3 regions of the Paenibacillus sp. E194 genome follow, and region 1 is predicted to be linked to each of the others. Evidence: riboswitches for the same ligand, from Rfam matches in the RefSeq annotation. Region 1 holds a riboswitch; each other region holds the start of a gene.

Region 1 (9,037 bases):
GCCTTCTTTAGATGTAAATGATTATGCTAGGCAAGCTGTGCCTTCACTTCTTCTGGCGTACGCTCCCACCATTCAGCATTGTGCGTCATAAGCAGTTCACGCAGCGCGGCCTTGTCTTCTGTGTTCAGCTCTTCGACGAGCACGCGGCGCTTCATTGCATAGTCCATCCGATTGACGTGGTCTGCGAGCATCTTCCAGCCGCGCTTCGCCTCCGTGTCGATCAGCATTTCACAAGCAGCCAAGCCGCCGTAGAACGCGCCTTCCGCAGAACGATCGACTGCCACCCATACGATCCAGCATTGGCGGCCATTTGGAACGTCCTCTTTATTCGTAGAGAACTTAATTCCACGCTCCACCTTACTCTTTGCGTGCATCGCGCCTAAATCGATGTACGCCGTTCCTTCATCGATAATGACGGGCGACACGTTGTTCAGATCGATACTACCCGAACCGAATCCTTTATGCTTACCGCTGCTCATTACGTTCAATGCCAGCGGCTTCTTAACTTTCTTATCTGAAGATTCCATTTCGTCATGCGCTCCTTCCTTACACGTACTCAAAATCATTTTCATTTTAGCTAATAATCTGCAAAAAGCCAACATATACATGCTGTAGATGCTTGTCAACGGGAGGTAAAAACGTATGACCCGAAGCAATGTATATCGCCGGCTTCTATTCACTGCCTTGTTCCTAGCCGCCTGCAGCTTCCTCCTCGTTCGGTTCTGGCCATCTGGATCCGTTCCGTCCCTTGGACCCGAGGTGAACAAGCAGGCGGTTCAAGAACCCATTACGCAGCAAGCCGTGGAGACTCCCAATGCGGAGGTACTAAGTGAGCGTATTGCCGAATACCATATTGAAGTTAAACTGGATGAGTCTACACATACCCTTATCGGCAAGCAAACCGTAACTTGGACCAATCCCGGGAGATCGACTGTCAATGAACTGTTCTTCCACATGTATCCGAACGCTTTCCGTTCGCCCGACACCACCTTCATGAAGGAGTCTGGCGGAAAATTGCGGGAAGACAAGTTCCCTGCGGATGGATATGGCAGCATGACGCTAAAATCATTATCCACGGTTGACGGTATGTCCCTGATGAACCGGGTGCAGTACATTCAGCCAGATGACGGAAACGCGAAGGATGAGACGCTTCTGAAGCTCCGTCTTACCAAGCCAGTACGAAGTCAGGAGAAAGTTACACTTCGCATGGATTTTGAAGTAAAACTGCCGAAAATATTCGCACGTATGGGATACGCCGATAATTTTGTGATGGCTGGCCAATGGTTCCCTAAGATTGCTGCCTATGAAAAGGCAGGGGTACGCGGCCGGGCATCAGAAGGCTGGGATTTGCACCAATATCACGGTAATTCCGAATTTTACTCCAATTACGGCATTTACAGTGTACGCATTCAAGTACCCGACAATTATATCGTAGGCGCTACAGGCTTTCCAACGAAAACCCCTACGATAGCAAACGGAAAGAAATTCTATCAATTCTATGCGGATGATGTTCATGATTTCGCGTGGGCCGCATCTCCAAACTTTGTCTATTTTGAAGAGCCGTTCTCTTCTAGCCAAGTACCAGGGGTTCGTATCAAGCTATATTTAGACCCGAAGCATAAAGATTTGAAGGAACGTTATTTCTACGCTGCGAAGACGGCGCTGTCCAAGTTCAGCGAATGGTACGGCAAATACCCGTACTCTACTTTGTCCATTATCGTGCCTCCTAAATTAGGCAACGGAGCTGGAGGAATGGAATACCCGACCTTGATTACAGCATTCGGTGCAGAAGATGAGAGTCCGGGTTACGACCTGGAACGTACCGTCGTTCATGAGATTGGACATCAATACTTTTATGGACTTCTCGCCTCAAACGAATTCGAGGAAGCATGGCTCGATGAAGGGTTCACTTCCTATGCAGAAGACAAGCTGATGGAGCAAGAATTCGGAGTACTTCCAAATAACGCAATACAAGCCAGCTACGTCACAGATCCGGCTCCACTGAAGCTGAATGCATGGCGCTACAAAAATCAAAATCATTACGCAGAAAATGTGTACATGCGTGCCAAGCTGGTGCTGCTTGCAATCGAGAAGCAGGTCGGGGAGAAAATGATGAGCCGCATTATGAGAACTTATACGCAGAAGTACCGTTTCAAGTACCCAACTACATCAGACTTTCAGCGAGTTGTTGAGCAGGTAACTAACCGCAAGTGGAATGATTTCTTCCAACAATATGTGTACAACGGCATGATGGCAGACTTCGCCGTGGAGAACATTGATTCACGTACGATTGAATCGAATGGGTCTACCCAATATGAAGCGACTGTCCATATCCGCAAGCTCGGTGCCAATTATCCATCCATTCCGATCGTATTCGGATTCTCGGATGGCACGACGACTCGCAAGGGATGGAATGGAGAGGGAGACCGCATCCAATATACCGTCACCCATAAAGCGCCGCTCAGTTGGGTCATGGTTGATCCTCTATATTCGATTGTCGTTGAGAACAAGCACATCAATAATTATATGCGTGCTCATGTCGACGAACCTGTCCGTACACGAGTTAACTTATCCGTCATCAAGGTAATCGAAGCTGTTACGAACATTTTGGGGTGGTGATAGTGTGAAGGCTTATGTGCGTTCAGGCTGGAATTGGTGCAAAGAGCACATCTATATATGGGTCATTCTATTCTTGTACCAACTGTTATGGGGGTTCTTCCTCTATCGCTTCGTCGATGGAGTGGTAACACCTATCCTGCGCCGTTACCCAGATCCAGCACCTACCGAGATGAGCAGGCAGCTCTTTCTGACCGAAAGCCAGTTCTATCTAATGAAGACGAATGACTATTTTCCTTACTTATGGGCTATCCTCGGATTCGTTGCCGTCCATATGCTGCTTACCCCCTTCATTCACGCGGGTGTATTCCATGCTATGTCACGGCCCAAGCAGCAGGGGCTTGCCTTCTTCCAAGGGATCAAGCTCGCTTGGAAGCCAATGCTTGTCCTCTATCTGCTCGAGACACTGCTCATTATCGCACCAGCTATATGGTTCGTTCCTTATGCGGCCCATGCCTTGTCAACATCGGCTTCTCTGTCTTCCTTACTCGTGGCAGTGGCACCGTTTGTAATCGCTTGGTTCATTGGCGGCTGGCTTGTTCATCAACTATTCTTATTCCTTAACTTCGGCGCTGCCTCAGAAACACCGTTAATTCGATCCGTGACAGCCGGAACTCGTCGCCTGCTTCCCATTCTAGGATTGTCACTTCTCTTTATTGGGATCACCATTGGTGTAGGCATATTGTCCACAACGGCGGCAGCCGTGTTCACCGGGATTACCGCACTCATTATTCAACAGGCACTGCCTGCCATAATGACAATACTTAAAATGTGGGGATTGTCTGCCCGCCACGCTGTCTGGCAGGAAGCAGAGCAACAGATGAAATAATGGGGGTTCTGATTGAGCGCAATTCAGTTACAAAGTTACAAAGTTACAAAGTTACAAAGTTACAAAGGGTTACGATGATATTGAAGCAGCGTAACCTAACAAAATAAATTAAAAAACTTGTCTACCAGCGAAAAAAATGCTGATCTGACAAGTTTTTTTCGTGTCAAGGACAAAAAATATTTGTCAAAGGAATTTCCGTCTGTTACAATAAATCTAGATTTATTACAACTTTGTCATGAAAGCGGCACTAACTCTTGCAAAATTGTTACTATCGCACGCAGCAATACATAATCCAAAAACCAGAATGCCGAGTTTCCGGGCGGACCGGAAAGCGGGGGAACCAGTTTTTACGGGTGAATTGATCTTGTAACACAGGGATCATAGGGGTCCTTCAACCGAACCCTCCAGCTAACCTCGCAGGCACGGAAGGAGCTTTCCCTTTGAAGAAGAAGCTAGTTACAGCGGTGCTCGGACTGAGCGTTCTGTTTACTTCGTTCAGTGCAGGCAGCACATTCGCAGCATCCAAAATGGACAACACGATTGACGGTTTGCTTGGCATTTCGTACAAGTATGGTGGTACAACAACGAAAGGCTTTGACTGCTCCGGATTTACGAAGTACGTGTTCGACAAGTTCGAAATTGATCTTCCTCGCACATCTTCGTCGCAATTTGACGCTGGTGAGAAAGTTAGCAAAGACGAGCTTCGTCCAGGCGACCTGGTCTTCTTTGACACAAGCGGCGGCAACGGTGTATCGCATGTCGGCATTTACGTAGGCGACAACAAATTCGCACACGCTTCGACAAGCAAAGGTACACGCATCGACAGCCTTAGCATGGACTACTACGAGAAGCGCTATGTAGGTGCTCGTCGTGTAATGAACGAGAATGATTTTTCTTCTATCGCTACAGACAATCAATAGTTTGGAAGTTTCCAGCACTCTTATAATGATATGAACGACTACATAACCCGATGAGAAGCGCTCCGCGCCTTTTCGTCGGGTTGTTTCATGTTATCCCATTATCCCCGCGCAACTTCAGCTTCTTTATCCTATGCATATCTGCATGTCAACGATTCGTGCTTTTATCTATCTTTACGAAATATTTCTTTTTCGGTTTCAACCATTCTCATCGCCATTAACGACACAAGGACATGCGCTTGTGCGCATGTCCCGATATCTTGTCTGGAAATTCCCTATTTTCGCATAGACGCTTCTGATTTACTTAACTGACCCATTCAATTCTTGGAATTTCGCCTTAATCTCTTCTGGTGTGAGCCCATCTGCCTCTGCTCGATGCTTTTCTTCCTCGTGCTGAAGCTGAGTCTGACGATCCTCGACATGCTTCCCATTAATGTGATGTTTCTCGTGGAACAGTCGTCCTTTTATGCCTAATTTCTCGTGTAATTCCTGGTGAATTTGCTTGTTGCTTTTGCCTTCTGTCGAAATTCCGTGTTTCTTAGCGAGCAATTGAAGCTTCTTCTCGCGCAGCTGCTTCATTTCTGCACGAAGCTCCTTCATTTGTGCCTGTACTTGTTCTAATTGTTTATCCGTCTCCGTGCTCTGCTGATTCGGCTGTGCAGCCTGAGATGAAGTGACCACTCGTACAGCAGCTTGCTCTTTGCTCTTATCTGCCGTAGCATCTAGCGCAGTTCTGCTTTGCGCTGCCGCAGGTGAAGCCATCAAGAGAAGCATTAGGCACGTCCACGCTGCTACGGTTGAATTGCGTTTCATAGGTTCCACCTCCTTATGTAAGGGATGGCTATAGTATGTTCGTATTTCCTGAAATGAAACTGAAAATAAGCTAAATATTCACTTAGAGAGTATGGAGCACTTACAATTTATATTCTGGATGCTAATTGATCCGACAATTCTTTTCTTCATCAAGTTTCTTCTGCATATATTCCAGCAGCAGTTCTTAATCCAACCAGCCCTTCTCACGAGCAGTTCGAATCGCCTCAATGCGCGTACCCGCTCCTACTTTGCTAATCGCATCCGACATATAGTTGCGTACCGTTCCATAGGATAAGAACAATTTGGCGCTAATATCCTGCATGGACAGTCCGTTCTCAGCAAGCAACAGCACTTCTTTCTCCCTCGGGGACAACGGACAAGGGTCTTCCCATGCAGCCAGCGTCAATTCGGGACTCATCACCCGCTTACCTGCATATACCTGGCGAATGGCGTCTGACAACTCGTCGCTTGGGCTGTCCTTGAGCAAATAACCGCCTACACTCGATGCCATTGCACGCTGGAGATAGCCTGAACGGGCAAAGGTCGTCAGCATAATAATCCGACAGTCCAACCCCTTCTTCTTGATCGCATCCGCAACATCCAGCCCCGTCATAAGCGGCATCTCGATATCCAGTACCGCGATATCCGGCTGAAGTTCCTCGATAAGCGACAGCGCTACGCTGCCATTCTCGGCCTGACCAATCACTTCGATATCATCCTCAAGAGACAACAAGGTGGCGAGTGCACTTCGCAGCATCTGTTGGTCCTCTCCTAATATCACTCGAATCATGATGTACCTTTCCCCTTCCTATCGCGGATTACACGCGGAATGACTAACGATAATGCCGTTCCCTTATGGGCACCAGACTCTATAGCAAGCGTCCCGTCCACAAGCTGAAGCCGCTGTTTCAGTCCGGCCATGCCCGTCCCACTTGATTGCTTAAGCTGGTGCTCATCAATTCCGATGCCATCATCTGCAATCTCCAAACGAACCATTGCCTCTTCCACCTCAACCCGAACCGAACAATGCTTCGCCCGGCTGTGCCTAACGACATTCGTTAAGGTCTCCCGGAAGCACATGGCGAGAATCGTCTCTTGCAATGCTGATAATGGCAATCGGTTCACGATGCTTGGAGCTGTTGATGAAGGGCTAATTCCCTCGCTGCGTTCCTGAAATTCCAGCTCAATTCCCGCAGCGGCGCATAGCTGTCTTCCATGTTCATATTCCTCTGCAAGCTTGACGATCTTCATTTCAGTTACGAGTTGACGCATTTGCTTCAACGCAGCACGCGAGGTTTCCTGAATTTCCCTTGCTTCAGCAATAGCCCGTTCCGGATTCCGTGTAATCAGCTTTTCTGTCACTTCACTCTTAAGCGTGATCAAAGACAACGTATGTCCAAGCGTATCATGTAATTCACGTGCAATGCGCTGGCGCTCTTCCTGCTGAGCCATCCGCTCAAGCTGTGAGGTCGCTGCCTGCAATCGTTCCGCCATCTGCTTGTACTGCCCAGCAGCACGCATGATGAATGGCATGACGAGCACACCGAATAATGGAGGAAGCAGCAGCGTATGCAGGGATGACCATACGGTTACTGTATCCAAGCGCTGAGACAATCCGATTACGATACCTACCGCCATGACGGCAGCTGCTCCTAAAATAATGGAGGTCTTCTGCCTGCTTATCATCTGCGCGATCATGAACACCATATAAGCATACATAGGGTGATAGAAAAGGATGAATGCGAGAATAATTACAGCCTGAACAGCCAACCACGTCAATGCCTGCTTCTCGTGCCGATACTGCAGCCAAAATGCGATCACTAGAAACAGAAGCAGCGTGAACCCCACCAATAGCTTGGTCGGAGTCTCACGCAGCAGGAAAAAGATAGGCACGCATAAGTTGACGAGGGAGATGTAAGGCTCCGCTCCCTCTTTTTCGGGAAATAACCTCTTCTTGACTACGTTCACTTACATCGCTTCCCGTCTGTTAAAGATATAACTCGATATTACCATGAAGATCATGCCACAGCCCAGAAGAATTACCCAATCTAGCAGGGCAGGGCTTCCGCCAGCAAGCATACTCCACGCACCATGTGCATAGCGGTAGGATGGCAGCCATTCTCCAATGACTTGCATCCAACTTGGCAATGTCTTTAGCGGCATCCACAAGCCCCCCATAATAGCAAAACCCATGAGCAAAATGTTTGCGACCGCAATGGAGGCATCCGCGCTCTTCATGGTTCCTAAAATAGAGCCGATCGCCAGGAATGGAATGCTTCCAAGCCACAGCCACAAGCCACATGTCACCCATTGTACAGCAGTTAACTCAATATGATAGGCAAAGTAGGCAGCAGGGAAAATGATTAGAATGACAAGCAAATGAACCAACATATGTGAAACGATCTTAGCGCCAATCCATACCGACGGAGATAGTGGTGTCAGGCGAAGCAGACGTGTCCATCCATCACGACGCTCGTAGGCAAGGCGAATACCGAATTGGCTCATTGCCGTGCCAATTAAGCTGAATGCTGTCATCGACATAAGTGAGAAGGCTCCATAGGTCGTAGATTCAATAGACTTCGATGCGCCATTTAAACTAGCGAATAAGAAATAGAAAGCGATTGGCATGACGAGTGAGAATAACAAGAAGAATGGACTACGCATAATTCGTAAACTTTCTGCTTTGATTTGTGCTTGTAACATCGATCAGTTCCCCCTAATATGTGATGATTAAGGCACCCTCTGCCTCTATCGTTTATTTTCAGGCATCAACTATACGCTTGCTTGAGTACGTGCAGCCTCATGAGATTTTGTTATTGATCGGAAAGCATCCTCTAGCTTAGCGGATTGGATATCAATATCGCTGACCCCCCATCCAGATTGCAGGAGCACGGATAACACTTCGTCTGTATTGCGGACGTGAAGACGAACCCGACCAGAAGCACGTTCGACCTTCACAATTCCCGGAAGCTGCATCAGCGCTTCGTCCTGCTGTTCGACTTGAAGACGGAAGGACACTGTCCGTAGTGCCGTCTGTGCCTTGAGCTCCTGTGAGGTTCCACTGGCCGCTACCGTACCTGCCGCAATGATCGCGATATGATCCGCCACTGTATCTGCTTCCTCCAAGTCATGTGTCGTAAGCACAACCGTCCGTCCATCGTTCGACAAAGCGCGAACCGTATCCCAGAAGCGACCACGCGCTTCCACATCCATGCCGACCGTCGGCTCATCGAGCAGGACAAGCTCTGGATTGCCAGCTAAGCTCTGCGCGAAGGCCAATCTCCGACGCTGCCCACCGGATAACGATGTTGCGCGCCGCTTCGCTTCTCCGTGCAAACCTGATAAGTCAAGCAGTCTGGACAGTGGAAGTGGGTTGCGATAGTAGCTGCGGAACAGATTCAATACCTCCGCAACATTCAAGCCATCAGGAGCTTTCACATCCTGCATGAGCGCCCCTACTCTGTGGCGAAGCTCCCGTGTACCTGCGGGCTGGCCAAGCACCTTAATCTCTCCTGATGTCGGATTTTGCAACCCGAGGATCATGGAAATCGTCGTTGTCTTACCCGCACCGTTCGGGCCGAGCAGCGCGCTAATCTGTCCACGCTCGAAGCGAAGATCGATATGGTTCACGGCGTGGAAACTGCCGAATTGCTTTACAAGGTCGGTACATTCAATTGCGTATGTCATCTATAATCATCCTTTGTCATGAAATTAGGAATTGTATCGCTTATGTTTGTATTGTACGGCAGGCACGCTTGAGCCAGTTAGTGTACGATGTCACCAACTGCATATGACAAATGTCAGAAATCGTATTGCTTCATTTAGAGGTGTGTATATCGCCTCAAATCACAAAAAAATAGCA
Region 2 (5,843 bases), on a different contig from region 1:
AAGATATGTATGACTTTGCTGCTGAATATAATATCCCGGATGCAAGCCGGTGGCACAGCACAGATCGTTTGTTCCATGTGTGCCGCCTTATGCGCCGCAGCACATTTGAAGCGAATGGATACTTTGATGAGCGATTTGAGAATAGCGGATTTGCAGATGAAGATTATCATTTGCGCATGCGGATGGTAGGGCTCAAGCTTATCGTATCAGGGGACGTATTTATCCACCGCTCGTTCCATGCAAGCCTGCAGGAGCAGGACGGTCACACCCAATCTAGTCAGGATAAGCATGCGGCTTTCTTTCAAGAGAAGTGGGGCAATGCTTATGATTGGCTTCAGCGTATTCGTACGCAGCATGGGATGCTTGCGGGACGGCAATGTCAGGCATTTTATCCGTCTCAGGTGGCAGTTACTGGACTAAACGATGCAAATTATTGGATTGAAAATGGGGCAAAACGTCCTGTTCAAGGGGAGTTACGTATTCCGATTGTACGGGTAAGTCAGCTTGAATTGCGGGGATGGCCAACAGGAGTACCGATTGAGGCTGCTGCGGTTGCGCAGAAATGGAGTAAACAGCATGAAACAGAGGGAAAGATTCCTGACGGTGCTGTATTCAAAACGGAACTAGGCAAGTATTATCGTCGTGAGGGTGAAGCATGCAGAGAGCTTGTTAGTGATCATGCGCTGAACCGCTGGGGATTCGCTGATAAGGTAGCAATCCGTACGGAACATGAGAGAAGCGACCTTACGGAACAGTTGCCAATTATGGCGCACCCGGTCATTCATTCCTATCATATTTGAGGAATTGAAGAGTGGAAGTTAGGCCTTGTGCTTGGGAGGGGAGAATATTGCAACATTTCATCACGGACATGATTGGTCAAATGTCATATACGCAGCGGCATATGGCGCGCGTGCTTGACGCAGAGCGGCATGTAGCGGTTCGCATGGCGCAAATCGTGCATGCACTGCCGGATGTTGACCCTCAATTCGGGGGGGAGAACGATTATAAGGAATACTCCCAGGCATTAACGAAAAGTATCGTTGCTTATCTGAACGGAATTGCAGAGCTAGAGGAAGCGATGGCGGAACAGCTGCAGCATGTGTTGAAGGAGATTTCGGATGATGCAGAGGAATAATGCGCATGCAAGGGGGGATCTGCATGAATAGAGAACAGTCCTATCACGTCATTCTGGAGTCTATGGCCAAGATGCAGGGCAATGTGGCGAAGATCCTAGAAGCAAAAGCGGTAGAGGCCGAGAAGATGCGCAACTGGACGTTGAATCATATGACAGAGCACTCGTTCACGAATCATCGGGAACAGATTGTCGAACCTCTTGACGTGCATGCACAAGTGGTTGAAGTAATCGAGAGTTTGACGAAGCTGCAAGTCAGTCTATCCCACAATATGAAGGTACTGCTCCGGCGGGAGGAATCCGAGGGTTACGGAGATAGCCTCGGAGGGGGCTTGTTGAATGGAGAGTTCGGGATAGGAGACAAAATGTAATGGCTGCAGCGCACGAGGAGCAGCAGGTGCAGATTGAAATGATCAAGGCCATTGTACAGAGCCAATCCGCATTGGCACGTATGTTGAATCAAATGGCTGACCTTACAGCACATTCAGAAGCTGCAACGAAATTGCTTAAGGACAATATTCGTCTGTTGTCCATGTATCAGCTTGCACTATGCGGCATGGTCACAGGTTTTCAGACCCGTATTCGCAAGACAGGCACAGCTGCGCCTCCATGGCTGCATCCGGATTGTCAATTCGAGGAGATGAGAGTGGAGGAGGGAGAAGTTGCAAGTGAATAAGCAGAAGCGAGCACAGAGATCCCGGCGGCAAATGGGACAGCAGAAGCTGGTTAGCGGCACTGCATCAACGGGAAGCGTAAGGAAAGTGAGCAAGCAGGTTCCGCAACGGAAATTGCAACGCCGTCTTCAGGTTGTGAACCAGCCCGAGTGTCGGCGTACAACGAAGCAAATTGCCTCAACACATTCGACTCATCACCGCATTCAACATCCTGCATTTCAAGATGGATATCGGGTGGGGTATGCGAAGGGATATGAAGATGCACATCAACTGTCCTATGCCAATCAATCATAACGAAGTGAACAGTCTGACACTTGCATAGGCAAGAGGAGGGCTGTTTTTTAATGGATGTCGAGCGATAGGATTCGGGTAAGAAGGAACTTGAAACAAATATAATATCACATGTCGGTAAACGGAGTAGAACGATGCGCAGTTGTAAGCTTGCGCACCGTCAGAAATTCGAAGTTGGTTTACATTTCCCTTCAAGTTGGGTTCAAGAAGGGAGACGCCGCTTCTAACTTGAATGTGGCTCCATTTGTAAATAGAATCAAATCCAGGAAATCCAAACAAATGGTCAAACAAAGCGTTTACATACAGGTATTTATTTAAATTTCTTTGTTTTGCTCATGAAATCATCGCCGCATAAGCAAAGTTGAGAAATTGCGAGGTAATGATGCTGTAATGAGAGATAAGATGGGATTAGTTGATCACAATTGCCCGGAAATGGAGAAATTATGGTTTTCATTTCATTTACAGCAGGAGGGGAAAGGCGTAAGATTCAGTTCAGCAACAACAACGTTATCCGTTGCGTCTCAATCGCTGAATTCCGCAGGAAGCGGAAGCGGGGGAACCAATGAAGCGAATGGAGCTGAGTGGACAGTCAGCAGCCACCGTTCGCATGGGGTGAATCCGGCACAGGATCGCTGTTCCTGGCTGGTAGGGCGACTCTTCGCGCCCGAATCCGTCAGCTAACCTCGTAAGCGTACGGGAGAGGCGCGCCTGATCATATGGCGACGCACCTCTTTCTTGCAAGTAGGGCTTCGGACAGATGAACAGGAGGAACTGGATATGTACGATGCGGACCGGGTCATTACAGTGTTCGCAGGCTGTGAGACGGGGATTGAATTCATACGTCAGTTGAAAGGAGCAGGATATTCGGTTGCGGGTATTGCCCATAATGGGCGATTGGCAACGCGATTGGAAGGTGTTGGCGTTCATTCCGTATGCCGAATCAATACGACGGAGCCGAAGGCGTGGGCCGTCCCTCATGTCCCGATTGGCCGAATCTATGTGTTTGAACAGAGCTTTGCGCTTTCCTGCCGGCTTCTTCAAATATGCCGGCAATGGACGACGGATCCGATCACAATCGTGACGAAGCGTCATCATCCGCAGTCGATCTACCGATTGCTTGGTGCAAATTACGTCATTTATACGCAATCGGATCAAGTTTCATTTTTACTATCAGATATCATCTAATTTATCCATATAGGCAATGCTCACCGCTGAATCCCATTCATGGGAACGGGGGAACCAACGTTAGTGCGCCAGCTGTACATCTGCAGTTCGCGCAAGGGGTGAATCCGGCACAGGAATCCGTTCCTGGCCGGTAGGGCGACTCTTCGCGCCCGAATCCGTCAGCTAACCTCGTAAGCGTCCAAGGAGGCAGCCTTTATTTCGTCGTGGAACATTACGCGCACGTTTATTTGACGATGCGCGAAATAGGCCACACGGAAAGGGTCCCTCTTTCCGTGTGGCTTTTTGTGTTGCCTGCGCGTTCCTACTGAGCAGGAAGTCTTGGTAGGAGCGGGATCGCGGCAGCATTGCCTGGAGAGATGAGAACCTTATTCAGGAGGAGGAAGGGACTATGTTTGATGCAGTCATGATGATTCTTCTCGCACTGCTTGGACTAAGCGTATTGGGTATTCTCCATTGGTGCAAGACGGAAGTGGAGGAACGGGGTGATCGCTCATGATGATCGTGTTATTCACCTTGATTACGGCGCTGTTCATTTATTTGCTATATGCCTTAGTCAAACCGGAACGATTTTAGTTTGGGCAGAGTGATTGTTGATATTTGTACATTAGAGAAGGGTGGAACGGAACAATGAGTGCAATCGAATGGATCGCCATTGGAATTACCTTATTGCTTGCCTTGGCGATAGCGCGTCCGATCGGAATATATATGGCAGGGGTGTTTGACAATAGCGGAGCTCCAAGACCGCTGGATCTTGTATTTGGTCCGATAGATCGTTTTTTGTTTAAGTGTTTCGGCATTAAGGATCAATCGCAAAGCTGGAAGGCATACGCCTTTACGGCAGTTGCCACGAACGTGCTGATGATTGTGGTGACATATGCAATATTCCGCCTTCAAGGGGTATTGCCGCTCAATCCGAATGGCATTCCTGGCATGGAACCGGGAGTAGCATTCAATACGGCGATCAGCTTCATGGCGAATACGAACTTGCAGCACTATAGCGGTGAAAGTGGACTTTCTCCGCTGTCACAAATGACGGGCATTATTTTCTTGATGTTTACGTCACCTGCTACTGCGCTAGCGGCAGTAATGGCCATTATACGAGGGTTGACTGGCAAGCCGCTCGGCAACTTTCTGGCTGACTTAGTTCGTTCGATTACACGGATCTTTATGCCAATTGCTATTGTTGCCAGCATCCTGTTCATCTGGAATGGTACGCCGCAATCCTTGAGTCCAATGGATACTGCAGTCACGGTTGAAGGAGCAGAGCAGCATATTCCGCTTGGGCCCGTAGGCTCGATGATGTCGATTAAGGAGCTTGGCAACAACGGCGGTGGCCATTATGGAGCGAACTCAGCACATCCATTTGAGAATCCGAATGGTGCAACGAATGTACTTCATATTCTGCTTATGCTGATGCTCTGCACAGGGTTGCCGTTTACCTACAGCCGCATGGTCGGCAACAAGAAGGAAGGGCGTGTGCTGTTCGTCTCCATGGCGATTCTGTTCCTGATTATGCTCGGATCATCTCTTACAGCCGAACATATGGGCAATCCTGTGCTTAACGCAGCAGGATTGAGTGGAACAGGTAGTATGGAAGGGAAGGAAGTTCGTATTGGCGTTGCCCAGTCCTCACTGTATTCGGTCGTTACGACTGCATCAGAGACGGGCGGTGTCAACAATATGCATGATACGCTGACACCGCTTGGCGGCTTGATCCCGATGGCGAATATGATGCTGAATACCGTATTCGGCGGCGTCGGTGCGGGATTTATGAACGTGCTGCTGTACGTCATGATTGCCGTGTTTTTATCAGGCCTCATGGTTGGGCGGACACCTGAATTTTTGGGACGCAAGCTGGAAAGTAAGGAGATGAAACTGCTTGCGGTTACCCTGTTGGTACATCCCATATTGATTCTCGTACCAACGGCGATTGCAGTTGCCACACAAGCGGATACCCTGTCCAATCCAGGATTCCACGGATTGTCTCAAGCGTTGTATGAGTTTACGTCTTCTGCGGCGAACAATGGTTCTGGCTTTGAAGGATTGGGAGATGCAACGCCGTTTTGGAACATTTCCACAGGTATTGTCATGTTCTTGGGGCGCTACGTATCGCTCGTTACGCTCCTTGCCGTAGCAGGATCGATGGCGAAGAAGCAGCCAATTCCGAACACAAGTGGTACGTTCCAGACGAATACGGCGCTGTTCGGTATCGTATTTGTCTGCACAGTACTTATTGTGGGTGCTCTGACGTTCTTCCCGGTAGTCGTGCTCGGTCCGGTCGCAGAACATCTGACGTTGTGGAAATAAGGGGGAACGGAAAATGAAGACGGAAAAACAGATGAAAACACCTGCGCCATTTGAACCGGCGCGTATGCATACACATCAAGACAAGGAACGGAGCATGTTCCAAGGCAGCTTAATGCGAGCAGCATCGATCGATGCGCTGCGGAAGTTCGATCCGCGCCAGATGGTTAAAAACCCGATGATGTTTATTTGCGAGATTGGCTTCGTTATTACACTGCTGCTTACGTTCGTGCCGGATGCCTTTGGTTCGCCAATGC
Region 3 (9,037 bases), on a different contig from region 1:
CCACTGGCAGGTTCAGATGAGCAGCAGTCGCATAGGCAATTGGAATCCCCTTCGTCTCTACCGTCATCACGACGTCAATATCGCAGCCTGCAAAGGCAGATGCGAACATTCGACCTACATCGTTCATCAAGGCCGGTTGGCCTAAAATATCAGTAATATAGAAATATCCCCCAGGAAGCACCCGGTCTGGATGCCCCATTGATGCGCATAAAGACTCAATGACAGGAAGTGCGATATTTGGCGTGCATTTCGGAATAAACTTCACTCCACCTGCAGCACCAGCCAGCGTCAGTAAATCTCCCGTTCCTTCGCTCTCGAACACCTCTTTAATAATAGCCAAATCTTCGCTGATGGAAGACTTGGCTGCACCGTAACGTTCTGCAAATGTCGTGAGCGGTATGAGCGTATGCGGCTTAGACATCAGATATTGGGTCATCTCAACCAGACGGGCGCTTCGCTTCAATTTTTTCATGATTACTCCTCGCTCAAAACCGAATATTATATTGTAGATATTACATGAATGTACGCTAGTTAGCAAGACGAAGGCCGCTTGTCAAGTCAAGCAATCCTTGAATTGTAACCATTTCGCCTTCTTGACGCACGTTAATCTATTTAAGCCTGTTATCCCAACAAGCGTACCGCGTACACTTCCTTGCAAAAACCGCGCAGTCCATTATAAATCCTTGCGATCTTAGATTCTTTAGACACAAGGCCGAATACCGTCGGGCCGCTGCCCGACATCAGCACTCCTTCAGCCCCGAGCCGAAGCATAGCATCCTTCAACTGCTGTACTTCCGGATGGAGCGGCAGCGTGACATCCTCCAGCACGTTGCCAAGCGATTCACACACCCCTTGGAAGCTTTGGGCCTGTATCGCCCTGCGCATTTGATTGAGCGATGGATGCACCGTAATCTGATTCGCTCTAAGGCGCCCATAGACATCAGCTGTCGATACATTAATCGGCGGCTTGGCAAGCACAACCCAGCATTGAGGTGGCTGCTCAATCATTTCAAGCGCCTCTCCGCGGCCGCGAGCTATTGCAGTCCCTCCCGTCACGCAGAACGGGACGTCAGACCCAAGTTCCGCGCCGAGCACCTGCAGCTCTTCATCGGGAATCTCTAACTTCCATAATCGATTCAAGCCTCGCAGTGTAGCAGCAGCATCGCTGCTTCCGCCGGCTAGTCCGGCAGCTACTGGTATTTTTTTATCTAAATGAATATATACGCCTTGCTTCACTTCATAACGTTCTTTAATTAGTTTTGCCGCTTGGAACGCCAAGTTCTTCTCATCTAACGGTATGTAACCTGCTTGGCTGGAGATGATAATCGTATCTCGAGGAAGTTCCTCCATCTCGAGACGGTCCGCTAAGTCTACCATCGTCATGACCATTTCGACGTCATGATACCCATCCTCGCGCTTACGCAGCACGTCCAATAGCAAATTTATTTTGGCAGGCGCCTTCTCGTACACTTTCACTCGCGTTCACCCTTCTTTATCCTACGGATCGCTTACGTTATTATAACAGACTCTATGGTGCAAGTCATATGTGTACGTATACAGGCAATGAACATGATTTCGTACAAAAAAAGCGAACAGAGCGGAATAGATCCGATGCTCGCTGGATAGAAGGTTCATGACTCGTTATTTTTTCGAGGCTGCCTCTTCGGCAAGTTGAATGGCCCGCTTGACCATATCGCCAGCATCCTTCGCACGGATAGCACCCCATCCGTATTTGGACACCGTATCGTAGAAGCCAAGATCTTTAGCCAATTCCACCTTCAGATCTTCAGACATGAAGCTGCGCTTTCTTCGGCTCATCACTGCACCTCCCACGCTTACCTTAAAGTTCATATCATCAGCAAGCACGACATAATCATCGGCCTACCGTTAATGTAAGTAGAAGCCGCCTCCATTATACGTACACTCCTGTTCCGATTTATGGGGGAGCATCTGGGAGAACCATGACCGTGCGTGCTCATGATATTCCTTTAAAAACAAAAGGCAGCCCTCACAGGCTGCCGTCATGTCGCTTAACCGCGAACATATTCAATCTTCAACTCGCCGTTATCGGCGCATACGGTCACTTGGACCGATTCTGTTAATATATCTGCATAGCTATAGGATACCCGCTTAAACGCGTTCTGATCCTGGTCCAACTTAACAATAAATACAGAAGGGTAGGTTTCTTCCAACACGCCCGTACGCTCAATCGTTTTCCGACGACCGCCATTGGCGCGGAGCAGAATCTTCTGACCGACATGTGCTTCAAGACAACGACGAATTTCAAACAGCGCGTTTTTCGCCATTACAGCTACCACCTCTTTCCTTGTCCATTATAACCAATTCAAGAGGTGTTGTCAAATAAACGATTAATTATAACAATAACACCGTTTTCGTGTCAATGTGTTTTTTTGCCCAAATTTATTAAATTGGTTCTTTTTTCTGCTTTTTATACATAGGCCGCTTATATTACGGTTGGCGTAACGTTCAATGTCGATAAATCCTTCAACTTCGGCATGCCCACTCGATAACTTCCCTTTGTCTCAATGCCACCCACCCCGTCAATGCCACTGACCATATGAGGCGCAATATCCCCAATCTGTACGGTATCACGAATCGAGGTATATGATGCCTTAACCGCTACGTAAGCTGGATCAAGCGCATGAATCATAATTCGGCCCGGTGAACTTGCAAAATTGGCTCCTGCTTGCAGAAGCGCCTCGAAGTGAGATTGGCATGCCCCGGCAATCACAGTCAATAAATCAAGATGCCGCTCATACTGCCTTGCCGTCTGTACCGCATTGACGAAGTTCTGGGAGTTCTTATAATTCTGCAAATTTAACAGATCACGGAACCTGCCATTCTTCAAAACACCATCATGTCCAGTAATGACGATTATATTCGGCTTCACTCGCGGCAGCAGCCGATACAACGTATCTGTCATGTTGCGTTCATTCACATAATGGCCTTCTGCCGGCACGTTGAGCTGATTATATATCGCCATGCTCTTCTGTAAATATCCGGGGTCTCCATCCAGATGGAGTACCGTTCCCGGCATATCAAAGGTTGAAATGGAATTGGGCATCTCTGCAAATGGAAGCTCCGTCCGCCTGCGCTCATGCAGCTGCCTACGCTGCTGTTCAAGCACTTCGACAGACTCCAGCATCTTGATATGAGCCTGTTCTGTGCGGCGCGCAATCGTTGCCTTTGGTACACTAACTAAATCTTCAACATGGGAATCCGCCAGTAAGCGATAATCCGTCCCCTTAATAACCGCCGTCTGTCGGAAGATCTCCTCCACACGGAATGTAATATCGCCACCGTACGACTTGCGTACGACCAAATCCCCTTGCTTCACTGGTTGGTTCATAGGATCAATCACCTCTCCGATTATCCTATGGGCAAACGCATAAATTGGTGATGCCTAAGCCTTAAAATTATGTTATGTTATTCCGCTTGATCCTCTTCTTCTGCATGTGCAATGGCTTGACCGATCGCGTCGGACAGAACAGCGAACTCCTCAATCGAGAGTGTCTCCCCTCGGCGATTCGGTTCAATTTGTGCTGAAGCGAGCGCTTCCGTCAGCCTGTCTGTCCCACACTTGCTGGCATAGCGAGCCTTCAGGTTATTCCAAATTGTCTTGCGACGCTGAGCGAACGAAGCCTGTACAACATCGAATAACAGCGACTCATCCTTCACCTGTACAGGCGGTGTCTGTCTCACACGTAGACGGATTACTGCAGATTCTACATTTGGCTGCGGGATGAACACCGTATGCGGTACGGTGCATACAAGCTCCGGCTCTGCAAAATATTGAACAGCCACACTTAAGCTGCCGTAATCCTTGCCTCCCGGCTTCGCTGCCATTCGCTCTGCAACTTCCTTCTGAATCATGACGACGATGTTCTTGAGCGGTAGACGCTCCTCCAGAAGCTTCATCATAATCGGTGTCGTCACATAATAGGGCAAGTTGGCCACAACACTTACCCGCTCGACATCCTGGAACTGTTCGCGGAACAATTCATGCAAATCCACCTTCAATACATCCCCATGTACAACATGGACATGTTCATAGGGCTCCAGCACTTCCCCTAATATCGGAAGCAAGCGCTGATCGATCTCGACTGCTGTTACACGACGAGCGCGCTTAGCGAGCTGCTCCGTAAGCGCACCAATCCCAGGCCCAATCTCCAGGGCACCTGTCACATCATCAAGCTCTGCAGCATCCACAATACGGTGCAAAATGTTCATATCAATTAGGAAGTTCTGCCCTAAGCTTTTCTTAAATGAAAACCCATGCTTGCGTATAATGTCTTTCGTGCGATTCGGTGTTGCAATATCTATTTTCGTCTGCGTCATTCTATCTATTCTCCTTCTGCACATTGTCCCTGCTCGAATTGGTTCAGCTTCCGCAAGGCGTTCTCAAATTCCTCTCGTCCGATCTGGAACACACCGCAGCGCTTAAGCATCTGCTTCGCGTTGCAGTATCCAATGCCCAATATTTCACCTAACTGCCGTCTGCGTTCCGCAGAGCCTGCATGCGTCGTCAATCCCGCTTCCACGAGATCCGTCCACGTCAACTCTGACGTCATGCTTGGCATCTCGGAGCGAACCTGCTCTAAGGCACGGCGAATCGCTTCTGGCTTTGCATTCTCCACACCAAGATCCCCTTTAGCTATCGCCTCATGTCTAGGCAGGAAAGCGTGCTTGCACCCAGGTACACGTTCGGCTATCGTCTTCCGAATTTTCTCCCCTGCATGATCTGGATCCGTAAAAATAATAACGCCTCGGCGCTCTTGGGCCAATGCGATGCGTTTTATCGTTGTATCATTAATCGCCGATCCACCCGTCTCAATCGTATCCGCTTCAACGGCACGGTGAATGGCAACGGTATCATCTTTGCCTTCTACAACTATTACTTCGCGTATCAATATGCTTGCTCCTCTCACCACAAGGCTGCTTCCTAATTCCGCATCCTTCCCTTACTTTCCATTCATAAATAAACAACAAAAGAAGAGGGTGTCCCCTCTTCTTAGCATGACATAAATCATTATTCATTACTATATCCTAATTACACACGGCTGCATACCTTGTGCATTAGTTCGATTCCGGCTTGACTGGGCCAACCACGTATACGGTGTACCCCTTCTTGCGTCCGAACTTGCTGACCGCCTTCTTGCTGTCGAAGTATACATCGATAATTTTCCCCTTGACCGCGCCACCTGTATCTTCAGCACGTCTGAATCCAATCCCTTCGATATATACCCACCAGCCGAGCGGAATGACCTTCGGATCAACCGCGATAGTACGACCTTCTGATACCATCGCGCCAGATGCTGTCTTCGCACCAGCCGATCCCTCAGATTCCGTATACGCCGTCAGTTGAACGTTCTTCAGCACTTTTTTATAGTTAAAATCTTTGTCGCCACTGGAAACATTGTCAGAATCGTCTTCCTGCGCGTTCATTGACAGAACAGCAACTTCCGGTTCCTTCTTCGTTCCGTAGGCTATCACTTGATTCACTTGTTTTGTATGAACGGATTTGTCGACCATCTGCGAATATACGAGCTTACCATCCTCGTACGTTTTCTGTACTTTCTGGACAACCAAGCCTTCTTTTCCATCTTGAACCGTCTTGGTCTTCCCCTTAAGGAGAGTAGCATCTGCCTGCTTCACCACTTGATAAGGAACCTTCACTTTACGCTCTTCCATCTTCTTGCTGACACGAACAATGCGAATGTCCATGTCCTTCGAAATAGAGGCACGCTTAGAAGGGAATACCTTATCTTCAGGATTCACCTGGATTTGCAGCGAAGTTAGTGCATCATGCACCGACTTCTTCGTCGTAAATTGTGTTTCTTTCTTCCCATCCGCTGTAATTTGGATAGGCAAAGCGCGTTCAATAATAACTCGATCTCCATCAGCAATTTCTGCATCAAGCGGCTTCGATACTACATCGTATGCCCCAAGCGCTATCGCATGCTCATCCAAAACATTGCGAAGCGTATCTAGGCGAGTTTCGACTGAACGCTCTTGTCCATCAACGAGCACAGCCACTGTCTTCTTCGTTACATTATACCAAGTCAAGACTGCTATTAATGTGATCACGATTGCTACAGCTGCAATAACGGTGATAACACGTACATTTTCATGCTTCCATCGCAATGCGAGTGACATGCTGGATGATCGGGGTTCATGGGTTTCGTTGTTCACGATCTGTCCCATTTCTCGGTCCTCCTTACATAGTCCCGCCGTCGAGTGCTCTGCATGATTCCATCTGACGCGACTATTTCAAGAATGTTTACGAGAGACTTCACTTGCCATAAACGAGCATGTAATCGTTCAAGACAATGCCGAAATCTCCGTACCAACGTTTCAGTATTGGCTGCTCCCACCTCCTATTTCTTACACCCTATGACGTCTTTATTCTCATTATTCAAAAAAAGAATGTTTGAGAGTAAACAAAAGAAGCCCTTCGTAAGAGGAGACTCTTTCGCGGCTTCCGTAATAGAAACCCAAACGTCAACAGTGTAGGACGCGAGGAACCCTCTCTCGGTACGCTGACGAGGTTAGCTGTCGGGTTCGGGCTTGAGAGTCGCCCTATCGGAACCAACCGGCTCATGGCTCGGTCGTCCCTAATTCACCCCAAGGAATTAATCCGTGTGAATGAACATGTACTCATGTCATGTCGTTCACACTCTGGTTCCCCCGCTCTCCACTTCATGGAGATTAAGCGATACTGAATTAGTTGGAACAATATTGAATTGTGTAATAACATCTGTGAGAAATCATATCGTGTTTGCAATCTTCTTGTAAAGACAGTAGCAATTCCGTTTTTCGCGAAAAATGGTTAAAAAAATGTAACTTAATCCGTTTTTCATAATGAAATCCACTTATTTTATGGCCGATGTCTTTTTTTCACTTGTTTTTGGCCCGTTTTCACGTGATGTCAAAACATGTCATAGCATTTTGAGTCGTCATTCTGCAAAATTCTTCAAATTCCATACCCTTCAGCTCTGCTGCAACCTCTGCAACAAGACGCACATATGCGGACTCATTACGCTTGCCTCGGAACGGATGGGGAGTCAAATAGGGGGAATCTGTCTCCACAAGCAATCGGTCATTCGGAACCTTAACAAGTACTTCTTTCGGCTGTTTTGCATTTTTAAACGTAACGGGTCCTCCAAATGAAAGGTAGAAGCCCATATCCAGACACATCTTCGCTGTTTCCCAGCTACCTGAGAAGGAGTGCATGATGCCCCCTACTTCGTGAGCCTTCTCCTCGCGCAAGATGCGGATTACATCTTCGTGCGCCTCACGATTATGAATAATGATCGGCATCTTCAATTCTCGCGCCAACCCAATTTGCTCGCGGAATACACGGTGCTGAACATCCTTCGGAGAAGTATCCCAGTGATAGTCCAGTCCGATCTCGCCAATCGCCACAACCTTCTCATGTTCCGTTAGCTTGGCGATCCAGTCTATATCCTCCGGCTTCATCGTTATCGCATCTACCGGATGCCAGCCCACAGCTGCATAGATGAACTCATATTTCTCCGCCAACGCCATCGTCGTCGGGATCGTCTCTCGATTGAACCCGATGTTAACCATACGGGTCACCCCTTGTTCAACGGCCCGTGTGATAACCTGATCGCGATCCTCGTCAAAATTGCTGCTGTCTAAATGCGTATGCGTATCAAATAACACGTTTATGCGCTCCTTCTTGTAAATCGATCTAATGGTTGCGGCGTATAAACATACGCCTTGTATCTTCCGTAAGGTGATTCGAGACTTCTAGAAGCTTGTCCATTGGGAAATAGATATAGTGTTTTCCACGGCGAATGCCGCTAATGGAACGTACAATATCCGATTTCTTGGACAGCTCTACAATTTGCTGATCCCGTCCCCATAGCATAATATGTTGCTGTGAACGGGCATCTCCCTTTCGATATACATCATAGGGCTTGTCGAAGGGGGAATCGAACATAAGTTCATAGTTTGGATCAAGCCCAATTTGCGACCACTCTGCCCGCAATTGTTCCTGTAAATCGTCATCCATCTGTTCGATTTCAATATATTTATATAGTTTACGCTCCATGAATCGCTGGCACAAGTCAACGAGACGTTCATCCTTCTCCCTTGTCCACTGCATGAATGCGGTCTGCACAAATGCCTCATCCATTTGGACATATTGTTCCGTCGTAATCGTTCCTTCAAATAAAGAATCTAGTGGAGAGAGGAAATATTGAAAAGTGTATCCACCCAAATACAATTCTTTGGCTCGTTTGAAAATCAGGCGCAGTAACATCTCCGAGCTTCGGGTTACCGGATGGAAGTAGACTTGCCAGTACATCTCATATCGAGCTAGCAAGTAATGCTCTACTGCGTGCATGCCGCTCTCTTTGACTACAATCCGATCCTTAAGCGGTCGCAGCACCCTTAGAATACGATCGATATCGAATGTACCGTAATTAACACCGGTAAAGTATGCATCCCGCAGCAAATAGTCCATACGATCCGCATCAAGGGAGCCGGATACCAAATTCACGACAATCGGCCGCTCATATGTCTTACGAATCACTGATGCCACCTTGGTTGGGAGCTGTGGATCTACTTGTCTCAGCACGCGGTTGATATCGGTATCTTCTATTATAATGCGGTATGTCCAATCTTCATGAAACATATCGAAGGCCTCTTCAATGGAATGAGAGAATGGTCCATGGCCCACATCATGAAGCAATGCAGCACATAAGGCAACCAGCCTCTCTTCCTGCGGCCAGTCCTCATATTGGTTTCGTTCAAATTGAGAAATAATCCGCCGAGTAATCTCGTATACGCCCAGAGAATGAGAAAAGCGGCTATGCTCTGCTCCGTGGAATGTTAAATAGGAAGTTCCTAATTGGCGAATGCGGCGGAGCCGCTGGAATTCCCTCGTGTTAATCAAATCCCAAATTGTTCGATCTTGAACATGCACATAATTGTGAACCGGATCCTTGAACACTTTTTCCTCTAATAACATTGAAAATCACTCCTTTCG

The links. Region 1 has a riboswitch for cyclic di-AMP ahead of AZ66_RS00175 (C40 family peptidase). Riboswitches for the same ligand answer to the same signal wherever they lie in the genome.
Region 2: linked by a shared signal. The riboswitch ahead of kdpF (K(+)-transporting ATPase subunit F) and the one ahead of AZ66_RS00175 (C40 family peptidase) in region 1 are both predicted to bind cyclic di-AMP.
Region 3: linked by a shared signal. The riboswitch ahead of AZ66_RS09720 (3D domain-containing protein) and the one ahead of AZ66_RS00175 (C40 family peptidase) in region 1 are both predicted to bind cyclic di-AMP.

What each region holds. Positions count from the first base shown of each region.
Region 1 covers NZ_JMDX01000001.1:37,389-46,425, forward strand. The annotation lists gene AZ66_RS00160 (YwhD family protein) at 27-527, opposite strand; gene AZ66_RS00165 (M1 family metallopeptidase) at 643-2,619, shown strand; gene AZ66_RS00170 (hypothetical protein) at 2,624-3,445, shown strand; cyclic di-AMP (ydaO/yuaA leader) riboswitch at 3,741-3,882, shown strand; gene AZ66_RS00175 (C40 family peptidase) at 3,886-4,365, shown strand; gene AZ66_RS00180 (hypothetical protein) at 4,663-5,175, opposite strand; gene AZ66_RS00185 (response regulator transcription factor) at 5,360-5,965, opposite strand; gene AZ66_RS00190 (sensor histidine kinase) at 5,962-7,143, opposite strand; gene AZ66_RS00195 (ABC transporter permease) at 7,144-7,878, opposite strand; gene AZ66_RS00200 (ABC transporter ATP-binding protein) at 7,948-8,862, opposite strand.
Region 2 covers NZ_JMDX01000288.1:122-5,964, reverse strand. The annotation lists partial or broken gene AZ66_RS25330 (glycosyltransferase family 2 protein) at 1-800, shown strand, start outside; gene AZ66_RS25325 (hypothetical protein) at 848-1,135, shown strand; gene AZ66_RS25320 (hypothetical protein) at 1,159-1,503, shown strand; gene AZ66_RS25315 (hypothetical protein) at 1,503-1,808, shown strand; gene AZ66_RS25310 (hypothetical protein) at 1,801-2,100, shown strand; cyclic di-AMP (ydaO/yuaA leader) riboswitch at 2,614-2,804, shown strand; gene AZ66_RS25300 (hypothetical protein) at 2,875-3,282, shown strand; cyclic di-AMP (ydaO/yuaA leader) riboswitch at 3,297-3,474, shown strand; gene kdpF (K(+)-transporting ATPase subunit F) at 3,775-3,855, shown strand; gene kdpA (potassium-transporting ATPase subunit KdpA) at 3,910-5,589, shown strand; partial or broken gene AZ66_RS25290 (potassium-transporting ATPase subunit B) at 5,702-5,843, shown strand, end outside.
Region 3 covers NZ_JMDX01000052.1:12,174-21,210, forward strand. The annotation lists gene purR (pur operon repressor) at 1-472, opposite strand, end outside; gene ispE (4-(cytidine 5'-diphospho)-2-C-methyl-D-erythritol kinase) at 622-1,476, opposite strand; gene AZ66_RS09695 (small acid-soluble spore protein (alpha/beta-type sasp)) at 1,642-1,818, opposite strand; gene veg (biofilm formation stimulator Veg) at 2,031-2,306, opposite strand; gene yabG (sporulation peptidase YabG) at 2,465-3,370, opposite strand; gene rsmA (16S rRNA (adenine(1518)-N(6)/adenine(1519)-N(6))-dimethyltransferase RsmA) at 3,448-4,359, opposite strand; gene rnmV (ribonuclease M5) at 4,365-4,931, opposite strand; gene AZ66_RS09720 (3D domain-containing protein) at 5,098-6,225, opposite strand; cyclic di-AMP (ydaO/yuaA leader) riboswitch at 6,543-6,746, opposite strand; gene AZ66_RS09725 (TatD family hydrolase) at 6,940-7,707, opposite strand; gene AZ66_RS09730 (HD domain-containing protein) at 7,736-9,019, opposite strand.